Regions from separate parts of the [Bacillus] caldolyticus genome, predicted to be linked through region 2. Evidence: riboswitches for the same ligand, from Rfam matches in the RefSeq annotation. Region 2 holds a riboswitch; the other holds the start of a gene.
The links. A riboswitch is a leader RNA that binds a small molecule or an ion and turns the genes downstream of it on or off. The one in region 2 is predicted to bind FMN.
Positions count from the first base shown of each region.

Region 1: it holds a riboswitch for FMN, as region 2 does, so the genes downstream of both, ribD (bifunctional diaminohydroxyphosphoribosylaminopyrimidine deaminase/5-amino-6-(5-phosphoribosylamino)uracil reductase RibD) here and CWI35_RS01405 (ECF transporter S component) in region 2, are expected to answer to the same signal.

Region 1 is NZ_CP025074.1:3,256,505-3,264,192, reverse strand. It holds gene CWI35_RS16995 (segregation/condensation protein A) at 1-9, opposite strand, end outside; gene CWI35_RS16990 (DUF309 domain-containing protein) at 204-743, shown strand; gene CWI35_RS16985 (GNAT family N-acetyltransferase) at 766-1,122, opposite strand; gene ribH (6,7-dimethyl-8-ribityllumazine synthase) at 1,243-1,707, opposite strand; gene CWI35_RS16975 (bifunctional 3,4-dihydroxy-2-butanone-4-phosphate synthase/GTP cyclohydrolase II) at 1,728-2,921, opposite strand; gene ribE (riboflavin synthase) at 2,942-3,586, opposite strand; gene ribD (bifunctional diaminohydroxyphosphoribosylaminopyrimidine deaminase/5-amino-6-(5-phosphoribosylamino)uracil reductase RibD) at 3,541-4,683, opposite strand; FMN riboswitch at 4,890-5,022, opposite strand; gene CWI35_RS18725 (hypothetical protein) at 5,070-5,198, opposite strand; gene CWI35_RS16960 (peptidylprolyl isomerase) at 5,185-5,625, opposite strand; gene CWI35_RS16955 (DUF1002 domain-containing protein) at 5,810-6,688, shown strand; gene lysA (diaminopimelate decarboxylase) at 6,760-7,688, opposite strand, start outside.
Region 2 is NZ_CP025074.1:268,292-275,979, forward strand. It holds gene pepT (peptidase T) at 1-256, opposite strand, end outside; gene CWI35_RS01400 (threonine synthase) at 561-1,778, shown strand; FMN riboswitch at 1,888-2,020, shown strand; gene CWI35_RS01405 (ECF transporter S component) at 2,177-2,761, shown strand; gene CWI35_RS01410 (sulfite oxidase-like oxidoreductase) at 2,804-3,418, opposite strand; gene CWI35_RS01420 (ISLre2 family transposase) at 3,653-5,017, opposite strand; gene CWI35_RS01425 (DUF6044 family protein) at 5,333-7,003, shown strand; gene CWI35_RS01430 (DUF2238 domain-containing protein) at 7,048-7,680, opposite strand.

The sequences.
Region 1 (7,688 bases), 470 kb from region 2:
CACATCCATCCCACCATTTTTTCCAGAACCACCGCCCGGTAGGCTCGTCTCCAGCTGCAGTACATTTATTGTATCATAACGAAGCGGCGAAGCGAACGGAAAACAGTCTCTTTTTTGCGCCGCAGGCCGCCGAAGTCGTATAATCGAAGAAGAGCCGTCCGCCTTCACATGGCGCGGCCCACTTTTGAAAGGAACGATGGCCGATGTATCCAAAAGCGTATATCGAGTATTTGGTCCATTTCCATAGCGACCGCGATTATTTTGAATGCCACGAAATTTTGGAGGAACATTGGAAACAAGACGGTCGAAACAAAGGTTGGCTTGTGCTCATTCAAACGGCGGTCGCTTTTTACCATTACCGGCGCGGCAACGTCTCGGGAGCGCTGCGCCTCATTCGACGGGCGCGGGCGCTGCTTGACGAAGCGCAAGAGATGATCCGGCGGCTCGGCCTCGATGACGAGGCGCTCGCCCGCTTGCTCGACGAGACGGCTGGGCGGATCACCCGCGGCGAACCGTACGAAAGCGTCGAACTGCCGATTCGCGACCGTTCCCTTTATGAGCAATGCCAGGCCGCCTGCGCCCACCGGCAGCTCGTTTGGGGGCAAGCCAGCGACCTAGCCAACCTTGATCTTGTGGATAAACACCGGCGCCGCGACCGCTCGGACGTCGTCGCCGCACGCGAACAAAAAAAACGGGCCAAAGCGGAAGGAGTTGGCTTCCCTCCCCCTCCGCCGCCCGCCTGAGCGCGGAGCCGCGCTAGTTTCGTTATTCGTTGCACGCATGGCATTTATCGAAAAACGAGGCGGTCCACTCGTTGGCGCACAATCGGCAGCCCGGGTACACCTCTTTCAATGCCTTGACCATCTGTTTTCCGATCCCTTGGTGGCGGTGTGACGGATTGACGCTGATGTGCTGGATTTCCACAACATCAGGAGCGCGCAACAGGACGCCGATAATGCCGACGATGTCATCCCCTTCTTTCCATAAAAACAGCTGCCAATCGTTGTTTGTTTCATACTGTTTCATCGTCTGCTGCAGCCGTTTCAGGTCTTTTTCCGTCGGCATAAACGACAACAGTCCCATGGCGATTTTCTCATAGTTTTTTCGGTAACGGATTAACATAAAAATCCCTCATTATCGACAAACGCTTTTCCGAAATGGAAAAGTTTTTGTCATTTTCTCTATACGTATTATAAACATTCTCACCGATATTGTGAACCATTTCATGCCTTTTTACGCAAATTACGCAAGCGTCCGCAAGACGTTCGCCATTTCGATCGCCGACACCGCCGCTTCCCATCCTTTATTGCCCGCTTTCGTGCCGGCCCGCTCGATCGCCTGTTCAATGGTGTCCGTCGTCAACACGCCGAAAATGACCGGAACACCGCTTGCAAGCGCCGCGTGGGAGACGCCTTTGGCCGCCTCGCTGCAGACGTAGTCAAAATGGCTCGTTGCCCCACGGATGACGGCGCCAAGCGTAATGACAGCGTCAAACTGCTTCGATTCCGCCATTTTTTTCGCCACAAGCGGGATTTCAAACGCACCCGGCACCCAGGCGACAGTGATGTCGCTGTCGCTCACGCCATGGCGCGTCAAGCCGTCGATCGCCCCAGATAAAAGCTTGCCCGTGATGAATTCGTTAAAACGAGAGACGACGATGCCGATTTTCAATCCGGTGCCGACTAAGTTTCCTTCAATGATGCGCATGTTCGTTGCTCCTCCCATCATTAAAAATGAAGCATATGTCCTAATTTTTCATGTTTCGTGCGCAAATATTTTTCATTTTCCTTTTTCGCTGGCATCTGAATGGGCACCCGTTCAACGACTTCGAGTCCATGCCCTTTTAAGCCGGCGATTTTGCGCGGGTTGTTCGTGAGCAGGCGCATTTTCGTCACGCCAAGATCTTTCAAAATTTGCGCCCCGATGCCATAATCGCGCAAATCGGCGGGGAAGCCGAGCTTTTCGTTCGCCTCGACGGTGTCATAACCTTGCTCCTGCAGCTTGTAAGCGCGCAACTTGTTCATAAGGCCGATGCCGCGCCCTTCTTGGCGCATGTAAAGCAACACCCCGCGCCCTTCCGCCTCGATTTGCCTGAGCGCCGCATGCAGCTGCGGACCGCAGTCGCACCGGTACGAGCCAAACACATCGCCAGTTAAGCATTCGGAATGGACGCGCACCAAGATCGGCTCATCCGGGATGATCTCTCCTTTGACAAGCGCCACATGCTCTTTTCCGTCGAGCACGTTTGTGTAGCCGATGGCGCGAAATTCGCCGAATTCGGTCGGCAGCCAAACGTCCACCTCCCGTTTCACGAGCTTTTCCCGCTGGCTCCGATAGGCGATCAAATCTTTGATCGTGATCATTTTCAATCCGAACTGGTCGGCGATTTGCCGCAAATCAGGAACGCGAGCCATCGTCCCGTCCTCTTTAATGATTTCGCAAATGACGCCGGCCGGCTTCGCGCCGCACAAACGGGCCAAATCAACCGCCGCTTCTGTATGGCCGGCGCGCCGCAAGACGCCTCCCTTTTTCGCAATCAACGGAAAAACGTGGCCAGGACGTTTAAAATCGCTCGCTTTCACATTCGGATCAAGCAGCGCCTGAATCGTCGCCGCCCGCTCGTAGGCGCTGATTCCCGTCGTTGTCGTTTTGTAGTCGACACTCACCGTAAACGCTGTGCCATGCGCGTCCGTGTTATGAGTGACCATCGGCTCAAGCTCGAGCCGCTCCGCCAATTCCTCCGTAATCGGCACGCAGACGAGCCCGCGGCCATGAGTGATCATAAAGTTAATGACATCCGGAGTAGCTTTTTCGGCCAGCACGACAAAATCGCCTTCATTTTCGCGGTCTTCGTCATCGCAAACGATGATCACTTCTCCGTTTTTCAGCGCCGAAAGCGCTGCTTCAATCGTGTCAAACATCAAGCTTGCCCCCTTTTCCACTATTTATAGCCGTGCTGCTCCAAAAATTCGACCGTCAATTTGGAGGTCGGCGTCGCTTTCGCGGTGAGGAAAGCGGCGACGTACTTGCCGATCATGTCGCACTCGATATTGACGAGATCGCCCGGCCGCTTTTCGCCTAAAATCGTCGCCTCACGCGTATGCGGAATGAGTGAAACGATGAACGTGCGCTCGCTCAGACCGAAAATCGTCAAGCTCGTCCCATCGACTGCGACCGATCCTTTCTCAATCATATAGGCGCGCAGCGAGGCCGGCACTTCGATTTCATAGTAGACGGCGTTCGCTTTCGGCCACTGCCGGATGATGCGCCCGACGCCGTCCACATGCCCGGTGACGAAATGGCCGCCAAACCGTCCTCCAGCCGCCATTGCCCGCTCCAAATTCACCTTCGATCCCGGCTTTAATGTCTTTAGCGCCGTCGCTTTCACCGTCTCCGGCATGACATCGACCGTAAACTGCCGTTCGGTGAACGATGTGACGGTCAAGCAGACGCCGTTGACGGCGATGCTGTCGCCAAGCCGCACATCTTCGAGCACCCGCTTGGCGCCAATCGTCATCACGATGGCATCGCCGGTTTGCTTCATTTGTTCGATCGTGCCGATCTCTTCAATAATGCCAGTGAACACAACGATTCCTCCTTCCGTTTCGGCGCGGCGACGATTTTGATGTCCGGGCCGATCGTCTCGATGCGGCGGATGTCAAGCTCCACCGCTTCAGCAAGCCGGGCGAAGCCAAGGCCGCCGACCGGCGTCGGCGCCCCGCGGCCGCCGATCAGCTTCGGAGCGATATAGGCGATGACCTCATTGACTGCTCCCGCGCGGAGGAAGCTGTCATGAACGCGCGAGCCGCCTTCGACAAACAGCGACATGACTCCCTGCTCCCCAAGCAGACGGAGCACATCGCGGACATCGATCTGGGCCGTCGGCATTGAAAATACACGCACCCCAAGGCGCTCATACGCCGCTGCTTGTTCCCGACTGACGCCGCCGGTGATGATCCACGTTTCTGCTTCCTTGTCAGCGACGACATGGGCGTCAAGCGGTGTACGCAATTTTGTATCTAAAATGATGCGCAGCGGGTTTTTCCGCTTTTCCCCAAAGCGGACGGTAAGCTTCGGGTTGTCGGTCAAAACGGTGTTGACGCCGACCAAAATGGCGTCATGCTGCGCACGAAGGCGATGGACATCCTCACGCGCCGCGCTTGATGTAATCCATTTGCTTTCCCCCGTCGCCGTCGCGATTTTGCCATCGAGGCTGCATGCGAACTTCAACGTGACAAACGGCGTTTTTGCGGCGATATAGTGGAAAAACATCCGATTTAATTCGTCCGCTTCGTCTTTTAATACGCCAACATCAACGTCAATGCCCGCTTGGCGCAGCTTGGCAATCCCTTTTCCCGCGACAAGCGGATTCGGGTCGGTCGTGGCAACGACGACGCGACGGACGCCCGCCTGGATGAGCAAATCGGCACATGGCGGCGTTTTTCCATAATGGCTGCACGGCTCAAGCGTCACGTACACCGTCGCACCGCGCGCCTTCTCGCCAGCCATGCGGATCGCATAGACTTCAGCGTGCGGCTCACCCGCTTTCAAATGGGCGCCAAGCCCAACGACCGTCCCACCGTTGACAACGACCGCGCCAACTGCAGGATTGGGAGACGTTTGCCCGACCCCAGCTTTGGCCACATCGAGAGCGAGCCGCATATAATGTTCATCGTTATGCACCGCACTCCCTCCTTCAATAAAAACGAAACCCCCGGGATGTCCCCGGGGGCTCATTGATGAGAGAATGACCAATGATGCGCAAACAAACACACGTTCGCTAAGCAGGCTATACCGGCCGGTCGGAAACAAAAGATACTACCATGCCTAGTCGGCCGACAGACGCTGCCCATGGGTCTGAACCGGCCGAAAACAGCCGTGCGCATATTGGCATCCTTCTCCCATCCAGACTATACTGTCGGCTCCGGAATCGCACCGGATCCTGCCTTTCGGCTCGCGGGCTGAGGGGCGGAAAGCCCCATCACCGCCGGTCGGGAATTTCACCCTGCCCCGAAGGATGCATCACTATATCGTTATGTTCATTATACCACACGAAACGCCCTGCATCATCATTCCGCAACCCAAATCCAATACGCCGCTCCCCACAACAGGCTGGCCGCAAGCAAAAAGAAAAACAGGCGCCAGTTGTTTCGAACAGTCCGATCATCCTCGCTCATGCGCTGTTTACGGTTCGTCAAATACTTTCACTTCCTTCATCACGTCGCCGTTTTTCATCGTCCTCACGACGTCCATGCCCGATGTCACTTGGCCAAAGACGGTGTGCACCCCATCCAAGTGCGGCTGCGGCTCGTGGACGATAAAGAACTGGCAGCTGCCGGTGTCGCGGCCGCGGTGCGCCATGGACATCGCGCCGGTGACATGTCGGTGTGGATTGTTGTCCGTCTCGCACGGGATCGTATAGCCGGCATCGCCCGTTCCGTTGCCGCGTGGACATCCTCCTTGGCTGACAAATCCAGGGATGACGCGGTGGAACGTCAACCCGTTATAAAAGCCTTCGTTTGCGAGCTTCTCAAAATTGGCCACCGTCACCGGCGCCTCGTTTGGGAACAGTTCAAACTTGATTTTCCCGCCGTTTTCCATTAGAATATATCCTTTTTTCGCCACAAGCATCCAGCTCCTTTTCGACATCGAAACTGCTTTTATCATACCATGATTGCCAAGTGAAACAAAAGAAAAAATGTCTTTTCAAATTCGCACGCCGCCTGACCGCGTCGCTTTTTGCCGATAGCCAAGCAGGCGAGCGTACGGTATAATGATAATGCATTTTCGTAAACAGGAGGCGAGCTATGTGAAACGAACGATCGCTTCATCGCTGCTTTGGGCGGTGCTCTTGGCATCTCCGGGCATCGCAGCGGCCGATGCCGCGCCGGGCGATGTCATTGTGACGCTCGGGGAAAACTTAACGAATGAACAAAAGCAAAAAGTGCTCGACGAAATGAAGGCGCCGGACGGGGCGCAAACGATCACCGTCTCAAACGTTGAGGAGCATAAATATTTGGACGGACTCATTCCGAAAGCGCAAATCGGCACGCGCGCCATCTCGTCGTCGATGATCACGATAAAAGAGCCCGGCTCGGGGCTTCATGTCGAAACGCACAACATCACATGGGTGACGAAAGAGATGTATACAAACGCCTTGATCACCGCAGGGGTGAAAGATGCCGATATTTACATCACCGCCCCGTTTCCGGTTTCCGGCACCGCAGCGCTGACGGGGCTGATGAAGGCGTATGAAATTTCCTCGGACCAAGCCATCCCTGATGATGTCAAAAAAGTGGCGAACGAGGAAATGGTGCAGACGGCGAAGCTCGCCGATTCGATCGGCGCGGACAAAGCGGTCGCCCTGCTGGCGAAAATCAAACAAGAAATCGCCAACAACCCACCGCAGACGGACGCTGATTTGCGCGCCCTTATTGAAAAAATCGCCAACGACCTTGGCATTACGCTGAGCGAGAATGAAATCAACAACCTGATTTCCCTTTTCCATAAAATGCAAAACGCCCATATTAATTGGGATCAAGTGAACGATCAGCTGAGCAAGGCGAAAGAACAGCTATCGGCGTTTTTGCAGTCAGAAGAAGGGAAAACGTTCATTCAAAACCTTATCGACATCTTCAAAGAAATTTGGAACGCGATCAAATCAGCATTTTCCTCAAATCAACAATGAAAGAAGGCGCCCAAAAAAAGCAGCGGGCGCCTTTTCTTTGTGAAGGCCGTTCTCTTTCCAACCGGCGGCCTTCACTTTTTCACTTTCGTTTTCAAAGGCAAATCATATTGGATCAAATCTTCATATGTCTCCCGTTTCACAACGAGCTGGGCGTCGCCGTTTTCAACGAACACAACGGCTGGGCGCGGCAGACGGTTGTAATTGTTCGCCATGGAATAGCCGTAAGCGCCGGTGCAAAAAACGGCCAAATAATCGCCCGGCTTCGCTTCCGGCAGGGCGATGTCCCAAATGAGCATGTCGCCTGACTCGCAACACTTCCCGGCGATCGATACGACTTCCGTCGGCTCGCCGAACACCCGGTTGGCGAGCGCGGCTTCGTATTTCGCTCCGTAAAGCGCCGGGCGGATGTTGTCGCTCATGCCGCCGTCAACGGCAATATAGGTGCGGACGTTGGGCACCTCTTTGCGCGAACCGATCGTATAAATCGTCGTTCCCGCATCACCCACGAGCGACCGCCCCGGCTCGATCCAAATTTCCGGCAACGGCAAGCGGCAAGCTTCGGCCTGCCTTTTCACCTCTTCCACGATGCAGTCGACGTACGCTGTCACCGGAATCGGGTCGTCTTCCTCCGTATAGCGGATGCCAAAGCCGCCGCCAAGATTGACAACCGCTGGGACAAATCCGTGCTCCTTGTTCCACTCCGCCAGCTTGGCAAACACTTTTTGCGCCGCGAGCACAAACCCAGCTGTTTCAAAAATTTGCGAGCCGATATGGCAATGAACGCCGAGCAGCTGAAACGCGGCCGATGCCATAACACGGCGAAACGCCTCGTCCGCCTGACCGTTGTTTAAGTCAAAGCCGAACTTTGAATCTTCTTGCCCGGTTAAAATGTAATCGTGCGTATGCGCCTCGACCCCCGGCGTCACGCGGAGCAAAACCGGCACCGTCCAACCGCATGACGCCGCCAGCTCTTCGATCAGCTCGAGTTCGTAAAAGTTGT
Region 2 (7,688 bases):
ACTCCGGAGCGGTGTCCATATGAGCCAAAAAGCCAATCACTGGCACGTTTTTGTCCGTATTGGCCGGCAACGTCGCCATCACGTAGCCGTTGTCATCGATCGTCACATCTTCCATCCCGATCGACTTCAGCTCTTCGACGAGCATTCTCGCCAGCTCCCACTGTCCCGAAGTCGATGGGCACGTATGGCTGTTTGGGTCGGATTGAGTGTTGACTTTCGCGTAGCAGATGAAGCGTTCGATGAGTTCCTGTTTCATTGGTTCATCTCCTTATGTATAAGTTTTTCTGGATCAACGAATCATTCCGCCGATGCAGTGAGAAAAAAGAGGCGGTTTCCGTTTTATTTTACCATATGCGGCTTCAAACGGTAAAAAAGAGGGGGGACCATTTCCTACTTGGCGCTATGATGCCCCAAAGTTGGCGTACGGACGCTGCCATTACAGGCGCCGGTGGCAGAGGACGGTTATGGTATAATGAAAAGGCCAGTGTCTCGTCCAAAACGCGAAAGTAGGTGCTTCCTGCCTCGTGCGGATGAAACAAATGGAAAGGAGAAGCCAAACCATGTCATTCAGCTACGTGTCTCATCTGTATTGTCCGAAGTGTGAACGTACATACGATGTCGACCAAATCCATCAACTTTGCGAATGCGGTTCGCCGCTTCTGGTCGCGTACGATTTGGAGTTGATGCGCCAAGAAGTGAAGCGGGAGGCACTTGCGGAGCGAGAACCGAGTTTATGGCGGTATCATGAGCTATTGCCGGTGAAACATCCTGAACATATTGTCTCTTTAGGGGAAGGAATGACTCCGCTTGTGCGAATGCCGCGCCTTGGCCGGAATATCGGCATTGACTCACTCTATATGAAAGACGAAGGCGTCATTCCGACCGGGACGTTTAAAGCCCGCGGCGCGGCGGTTGGGATTTCGAAAGCAAAGGAATTGGGCGTCAAACGACTCGCCATGCCGACAAACGGCAACGCCGGCGCGGCATGGTCGCTATACGCGGCGCGGGCGGGCATTCAGGCGACAGTCGTCATGCCGGTTGATGCACCGGAACTGACGCGAAAGGAATGCGCCATCGCTGGGGCGGAATTGTATTTCGTCAACGGCCTCATTAGCGATGCCGGGCAAATCGTCGCCAAAGCGATCCGCGAATACGGATGGTACGATGCGTCGACGTTGAAAGAACCGTACCGGATTGAAGGGAAGAAAACGATGGGACTGGAGATCGCCGAACAGTTCTCGTGGCAGCTCCCGGATGTCATTTTGTATCCGACCGGCGGCGGCGTCGGGTTGATCGGCATTTACAAGGCGATCAAAGAACTGCAGGCGCTCGGCTGGGTGGACGGCCGCATGCCGCGGCTTGTCGCTGTGCAGGCCGAGCATTGCGCGCCGATCGTCAAGGCGTGGAAGGAGAAAAAACGTGAATCGGAGTTTTGGCCGAACGCCCATACAGTGGCGTTTGGCATCAATGTGCCGAAAGCGCTTGGCGACTTTCTTGTTCTTGAGGCGGTGTATGAGACGGACGGTTGCGCGGTTGCCATTGGCGATGAAGCGATTTTGGCTGAACAGCGGACGGCAGCCGAACTCGAAGGGGCGTTCATTTGCCCGGAAGGAGCGGCGGCGTTTGCGGCGGCACGAACGTTGCGCGAGAGCGGTTGGATTCGCGACGGGGAGACGGTCGTCGTATTAAATACCGGAACCGGGCTGAAATACGCCGATACGGTGGACGTCCATCCGCCGGTGCTCGAGCCGGGGGATATGCTTCCAAAGGAGAATTGACAAGTTGGCGGAGTAGGCGCCAAACATAAAACATATGGGAAAAAATGATAGACAAACGAAAAGAGGTATTGTATACTAAATTCATCGGAATAATAAAAATGTATAAGCGATTCATCTTCGGGGCAGGGTGAAATTCCCGACCGGCGGTGATGAGGCGCTTGGCCTCTCAGCCCGCGAGCCGCAAGGCAGGATCCGGTGCGAGTCCGGAGCCGACAGTATAGTCTGGATGGGAGAAGATGAAGGTTTGCCGGCGTTCGTTTTGGCGCATGCGAACGTCTAGTTGCGCACACCCTTTTTCTCCCTTAAGCCTCGTTCGGTTTAAGGGAGTTTTTGTTGGCGTTCGCGGCGGCAGCCTTCTTCTTGTGAGGATGAATCACGAGAAGGGGAGGAGAACAAGCATGAAACGCATTTCCATCCGCGCCTTTGTCGGCATCGGAGTGTTGGGCGCCATGGCGCATGTGCTCATGATGCTCAACTTTCCGCTGCCGCCGTTTCCGAACTTTTTGCTTGTCGACTTCAGCGACATCCCGGCGCTTGTCGCCGCGCTGTTGTACGGCCCGCTCGCCGGCGTGGCGGTCGAACTCTTGAAAAACGTGTTGAACTACGTTTTTGTCGGCAGTGCGACCGGCGTTCCGATCGGCCAAATCGCCAACTTTACCGCTGGGGCGGCGTTTATTTTGCCGGTTTCCTATATTTATGGGAAAGCCGCATCGAAAAAAGGCTTGCTGCTGGGGTTGGCGGCGGGAACAGTGACAATGGCGCTCGTCATGAGCGTGCTCAACTACTACGTCTTTATGCCGGCGTACACCCTTTTCCTTGGCGCTCCGCAGATGAGCGCACCGGAAGCGAAGGCGTTGGTGGTATCGGCGATTTTGCCGTTTAACGCCGTCAAAGGAGCGATGGCGGCCATCGTATTTCAGCTTCTCTTTTGGCGTCTTCGTGCTTGGCTTGAGAAACAAGCGGCATCCCGCCAAGCCGCTTGATGAACAAAAAGCGAGGGTTTTTCCCTCGCTTTTTTGCGTTTGTCAAAAGCGAATCCGCGGCACCCACTCGGCAAACCGCTCTTCTTTAAACGGATTGGCGGTCATCGAATAGCCGCGCTCCTCCCAATAGCCCGGCTCATCTTCTTTCATAAAGCGGATGCCGGACGCCCATTTCGCCCCTTTCCATAAATAAAATGTCGCCGGCGGGATGAACCGGAGCGGATAGCCGTGCTTCGGCGAGATGTCCTGCCAGTCGTGATGCTTGTCTTTCCACCGATAAACAAACAAGGCATCGTCGCCCATCAGCGCGTCAAGCGGCAAGTTTGCCGAATAGCCGAACCGGTCGCCGTTTAAGTAGCCGTAAATTTTCACATATTTCACATCGGGATCGAGATCGACGAAGCGCAAAAACTCGCGGAAAGCGATGCCTTCAAACGTCGTGTCAAATTTCGACCACGTCGTCACGCAGTGCATATCCACGGTCGAAATCGTCTTCGGCAGCCGCATCACTTCCTGATACGACAGCGTCACTTCCTCTTTCACATCGCCGAACAATCGGAAATTCCACGCTGCTTCATCAAACTGGTACACATCGCCTTCATGCAAAATCGGCCATTTTTCCGTTTCGAATTGGCCGGGAGGGAGTTGTTTCGGCATGGTGTGCTCCCCTTTCTATGTATTCGTTTATGTATACCATGATAAGGGGAAAATAAAGCGTGTGCAACTTGGCTATGGTTTTAGAGTCAGTCAAGACTTTGTGGAGAACATTTTTTCGGTTCACTACGGGCGTTGTCAATCACTAGTTAGCGAACCATTTTCAGGAATTAATATCGTAAGCGCTTTCGGACTCTCATCCCTCATCTTGAGGTGATGATATTGTATTCCATTTTTTTACACCCAACCACCATCCCGGAGCGCCGACAACGCTTGATGGATCGGCGTCCCGGATGACCGCTGCAGACACGGTAGATTCTGACGCACCACATCTGCCCATAACCGTCCGGCCTTCCGTTTGGCCTGTTCGATCCGCTTGGACTTTGTTGAGGCCGAGACGGCCGACTGGGGCTCTTGCTCCTCCCACCGTCCCTTTCTCCACCCGATCCCGTCGATTCGGGCTGCCATCGCCCTCAGAAACGCCCGAAGCCCTTGGTCTTTCCAGCTGCGGCGGGATTTCACCCGATGCGCAAACCGGCTCATCACGCTCTCGGCGTGGCCCATCGGACGCATGCCGGTCGTCTCCACCCCTTGCTCCGACAGCCACTCCCGATAGTCCCGGATGCATCCCGGCATCGACTCGATCCGGCGGATCATGGCAGCCATCTGCTTCTCTTTCGCTTCGTCCTCCAACGTGCCGACCGCGCTGTTCAGCTCGACCAAAAGTCCTTCTTCGTCTTGTTTCGCCAGCTTCTTCCGCACCTCCCGCCAACGCGGATGGCCGGACAGACACTGACGCAGCTCCCGCGCCACATGAAATCGATCCAGCTGAAAGCAGGCCCGCTTTCCAAAATACTCCCGGCAGGCTGTGATCCACGACGCCGCGTCGCCGTTGATGATCAAAAGGTCCCGGCACGGGTCATAGGCATATTCGTTCATCAGCCACTCTTCAAACCGTTCCCACACGTCTCCCTCCCCTTCATGGAGGTAGTGGCGCCGGTTCACGAGCTCGAGCTGCGAACCGTTTCGTTTCCATCCCTCGTGAACCGCCAGGATTTTCTCTTCTTTCGCCCGTTTCCCTTTCCCCTGGCGGGAAATAAACAGCCCATCCGCCTCCACAAATAGCACTCGGCCGTGCCGTTGGGAAACAGGGTGGTGCAGCGAGACAGGGGCCTCCAGCACCAGTTGGCGAATCGCCTCGTGGCTTAGGACCGCATACCCCACGATCGACTCCAACGTACGGGCTGCTTTGCGGTAGGAAGAGCACTCTACGGCCAACTCGACCGCCGTTTCCTCGAGGCAAGGGCTGATCGACTGCGCTCCATCAAAGCCCAGTTCGGCATCCAGCAAGAAGGTATACGCCCCCGCCTGCCGATCATAGTAGTAGTTCCGTCGAAACGTCACTTCTCCAAACAGCGTTTGGATCGTGGTCGGCCGTTTGTCTTTCAGCTGATACCGGCGCTTGTCCCGCGCTTCCGCCAGTTGTTGATCAATCTCCTCCAAAAGGGCCGCCAACAAGACAGCGAACACCTTTTGAAGAGTTCTGACTAATTGTTCCTCCAGCTCTTTTAATAAAGGCCATTCTGTGGTAAGATGTTTCATGGACTCTCTCCCTCCTGTTTTCGGTTGATGTTGACAATCACCATCATAGCAGGGAGAGAGTCCTTTTTTCACGACATTTGCTTTTTCTACCGCGCTTCGCTTGGTGGCCCCGACGAGCGTCGCGAACAAAAGTTCGCAACCCTCGTCGGGGATCATTTCGGAATGTCACCCACAAATATTTTACTCACACATGGTTTTAACGCATCACAATATTGAGGACAGTCATGTAAGAATGGAATAATTTTCTTCTTATTGCACATCGTATTCAATAGGGATTTCATGGCCAAGAACAGCTATGGCGGGAGCGTGATGCCGATGGCCGAACAAAGAGAACGATGGCTTTTCCTTTTGGCACTTTGCCTCATCGCCCTTTACGTGTCCCCGCTCTTTCTCCTTGGCGAAAACGCCCATATTCGCGTCCACGATAATTTGGATTCCAATATCGCTTGGTATAAGGTGCTCTCCGAAAGCGGAAAAATCACCGGGCCGCTTGACGCGAAGATTCCGCAAATCGCCAACGGCAAGTTGTCAAGAAATGCCCTCGGTTCGGAGTTGACCGGCATCGTCTGGCTGCACGCGTTATTTCCCACGATGACTGCTTATGCGCTCAGCCAAACGATCACAAGGGTGGTGGCATTTTTGGGCATGTATTTGTTGTTGAAAACGCATTTCCTGCCCGAGCCGCGTTGGATGGCTGTTCGCATCGGCGTGGCGCTCGCATTTGCGCTGACGCTGTTTTGGCCGTCGGGGATGTTAAGCACGCTCGGCATGCCGCTTGCGCTCTGGGCGTTTTTGAGCATCCGGAAAGGCGAGGGGGAGTGGAAACATTACGTCGCGCTCACGCTTCTCCCGTTTTATTCCAGCTTTGTGCTCGGGTTCTTTTTCTTTCTTGCCGCCATGGGCACTCTTTGGCTTTTGGATGTGCTGCGCGGGAAGGGGTGGAACATCCGCTTTTTGACTTCCATCGCTTACATGACGCTGTTGTATTTGCTTGTCGAGTACCGGCTTGTGTACTCGTTTTTATGGGAAGACGAGCCGACAAGCCGGGATGAGTACTTCCATGCCCGGTTGTCGTTTTGGCATTGCGTCCGCTTGACGTGGAAAAACTTTATCCTCGGCCACCATCACGTCATGACCGAGCATACCTTTTTTATTTTGCCGGCCTGGTTGATGGCCTTGTATCTCGTTTTCATGAAAAAACGATGGAAGCAAGAACGGTTATTTCTTTTCCTATTCGGACTGAATTTCGCCCTGTCGGCGTGGTACGCCTTTTGGTTTTATAAAGGGTGGCTGCCGCTTACCGAGCGGTTTCATTTTTTGGACACGTTTAACTTTGCCCGCTTTCATTTTTTGCGCCCGCTTGTCATTTATGTGCAGTTTGCGCTGGCGCTGAAAATCGTATGGCAATACAGCGAAAAAGGAGAAAAGTGGGCGAAGCGGCTGCTAGCGGCCCAAGTGATCTTGGTGTTTTTGATTAACGAAGAAATCGTCTTCCGCTACGAGCCGACGGTGAAGCAATTTTACGCGGAAAAACAGTTCCAAGAAATCAAGCAATACATCGGGCTCCCGGTGTCCGACTACCGCGTCGTCAGCATCGGCATTCACCCCGCCATCGCCCAATACAACGGGTTTTACACGCTCGATACGTACAACAACTTTTATCCGCTGTCATACAAATACGAGTTCCGCAAAATCATTGAACGTGAACTGGAAAAAAGCAAAACGATCCGCACATATTTTGACGAATGGGGCGGGCGTTGCTATATTTTTACAGCAGAACTTGGAAAACGGTATATGTTTACAAAACAGTCGAAAAAACGGCTGAAGAACTTGCTGCTGAATACAGAACAGTTGAAAAAAATGGGCGGCCGCTATATTTTCTCGGCGGTTCCGATTGACAATGCGGCGGAAAATGGACTCGTGTTGGACCGTGTATTCACGTCCGATGAGTCGGCGTGGACGATTTATTTGTATAAGGTGAATTGAAAACAGCGGCTTCTCTTGAAAAGAGAAGCCGCTGTTTTACGAGCCTAGCTACGGGGCTGATCCAACCGCGCAAGTTGCCGGTCGTGCCACCTTGAGAGCAGCCATAGGGCAATCAGTGTCCCAATCAATGTGCATACCATATCCCATTGGGTGTCCCAAATATCGCCTTGTGTGCCCAAAAAGTCTTTCGATGCCTTTCCTCCTTTGGAGATGATGGAGACGAGCCATTCGATGATTTCATACAGGGCGGCGATGGCGAGCGACATGCTTGTGACGATCGTGAAAAGCCAAGGGCCGCGCGACAGCGGCGTTTTCCGCAGTACAATCTCCCTTAGGACGATGGCGAACGTCCCTTTGAGGAAATGGCCAAACCGGTCGTAATGGTTGCGTTCGAAATGGAACGCATCTTTGATCCAGTTAAAAAAAGGAACTTTGGAGTAAATATAATGGCCGCCGATCAACATGAGGACCGCCAGCATGGCGATGATGACATACGACATCGTTGTCAGCCGGAAGCGTTGATACAGGGCCATCACGATCACAAGCCCCACAAGCGCTGGGGCGACCTCAAGCGCCCACACCGCATAGCTGGTTGGACGAATGGCCGACCAAACGAACACAGCAGCGACGATCAGCAACAACAGCCCATGAATGCGGGTTTGCCTTGCTTGTTCCACCTTTTTTC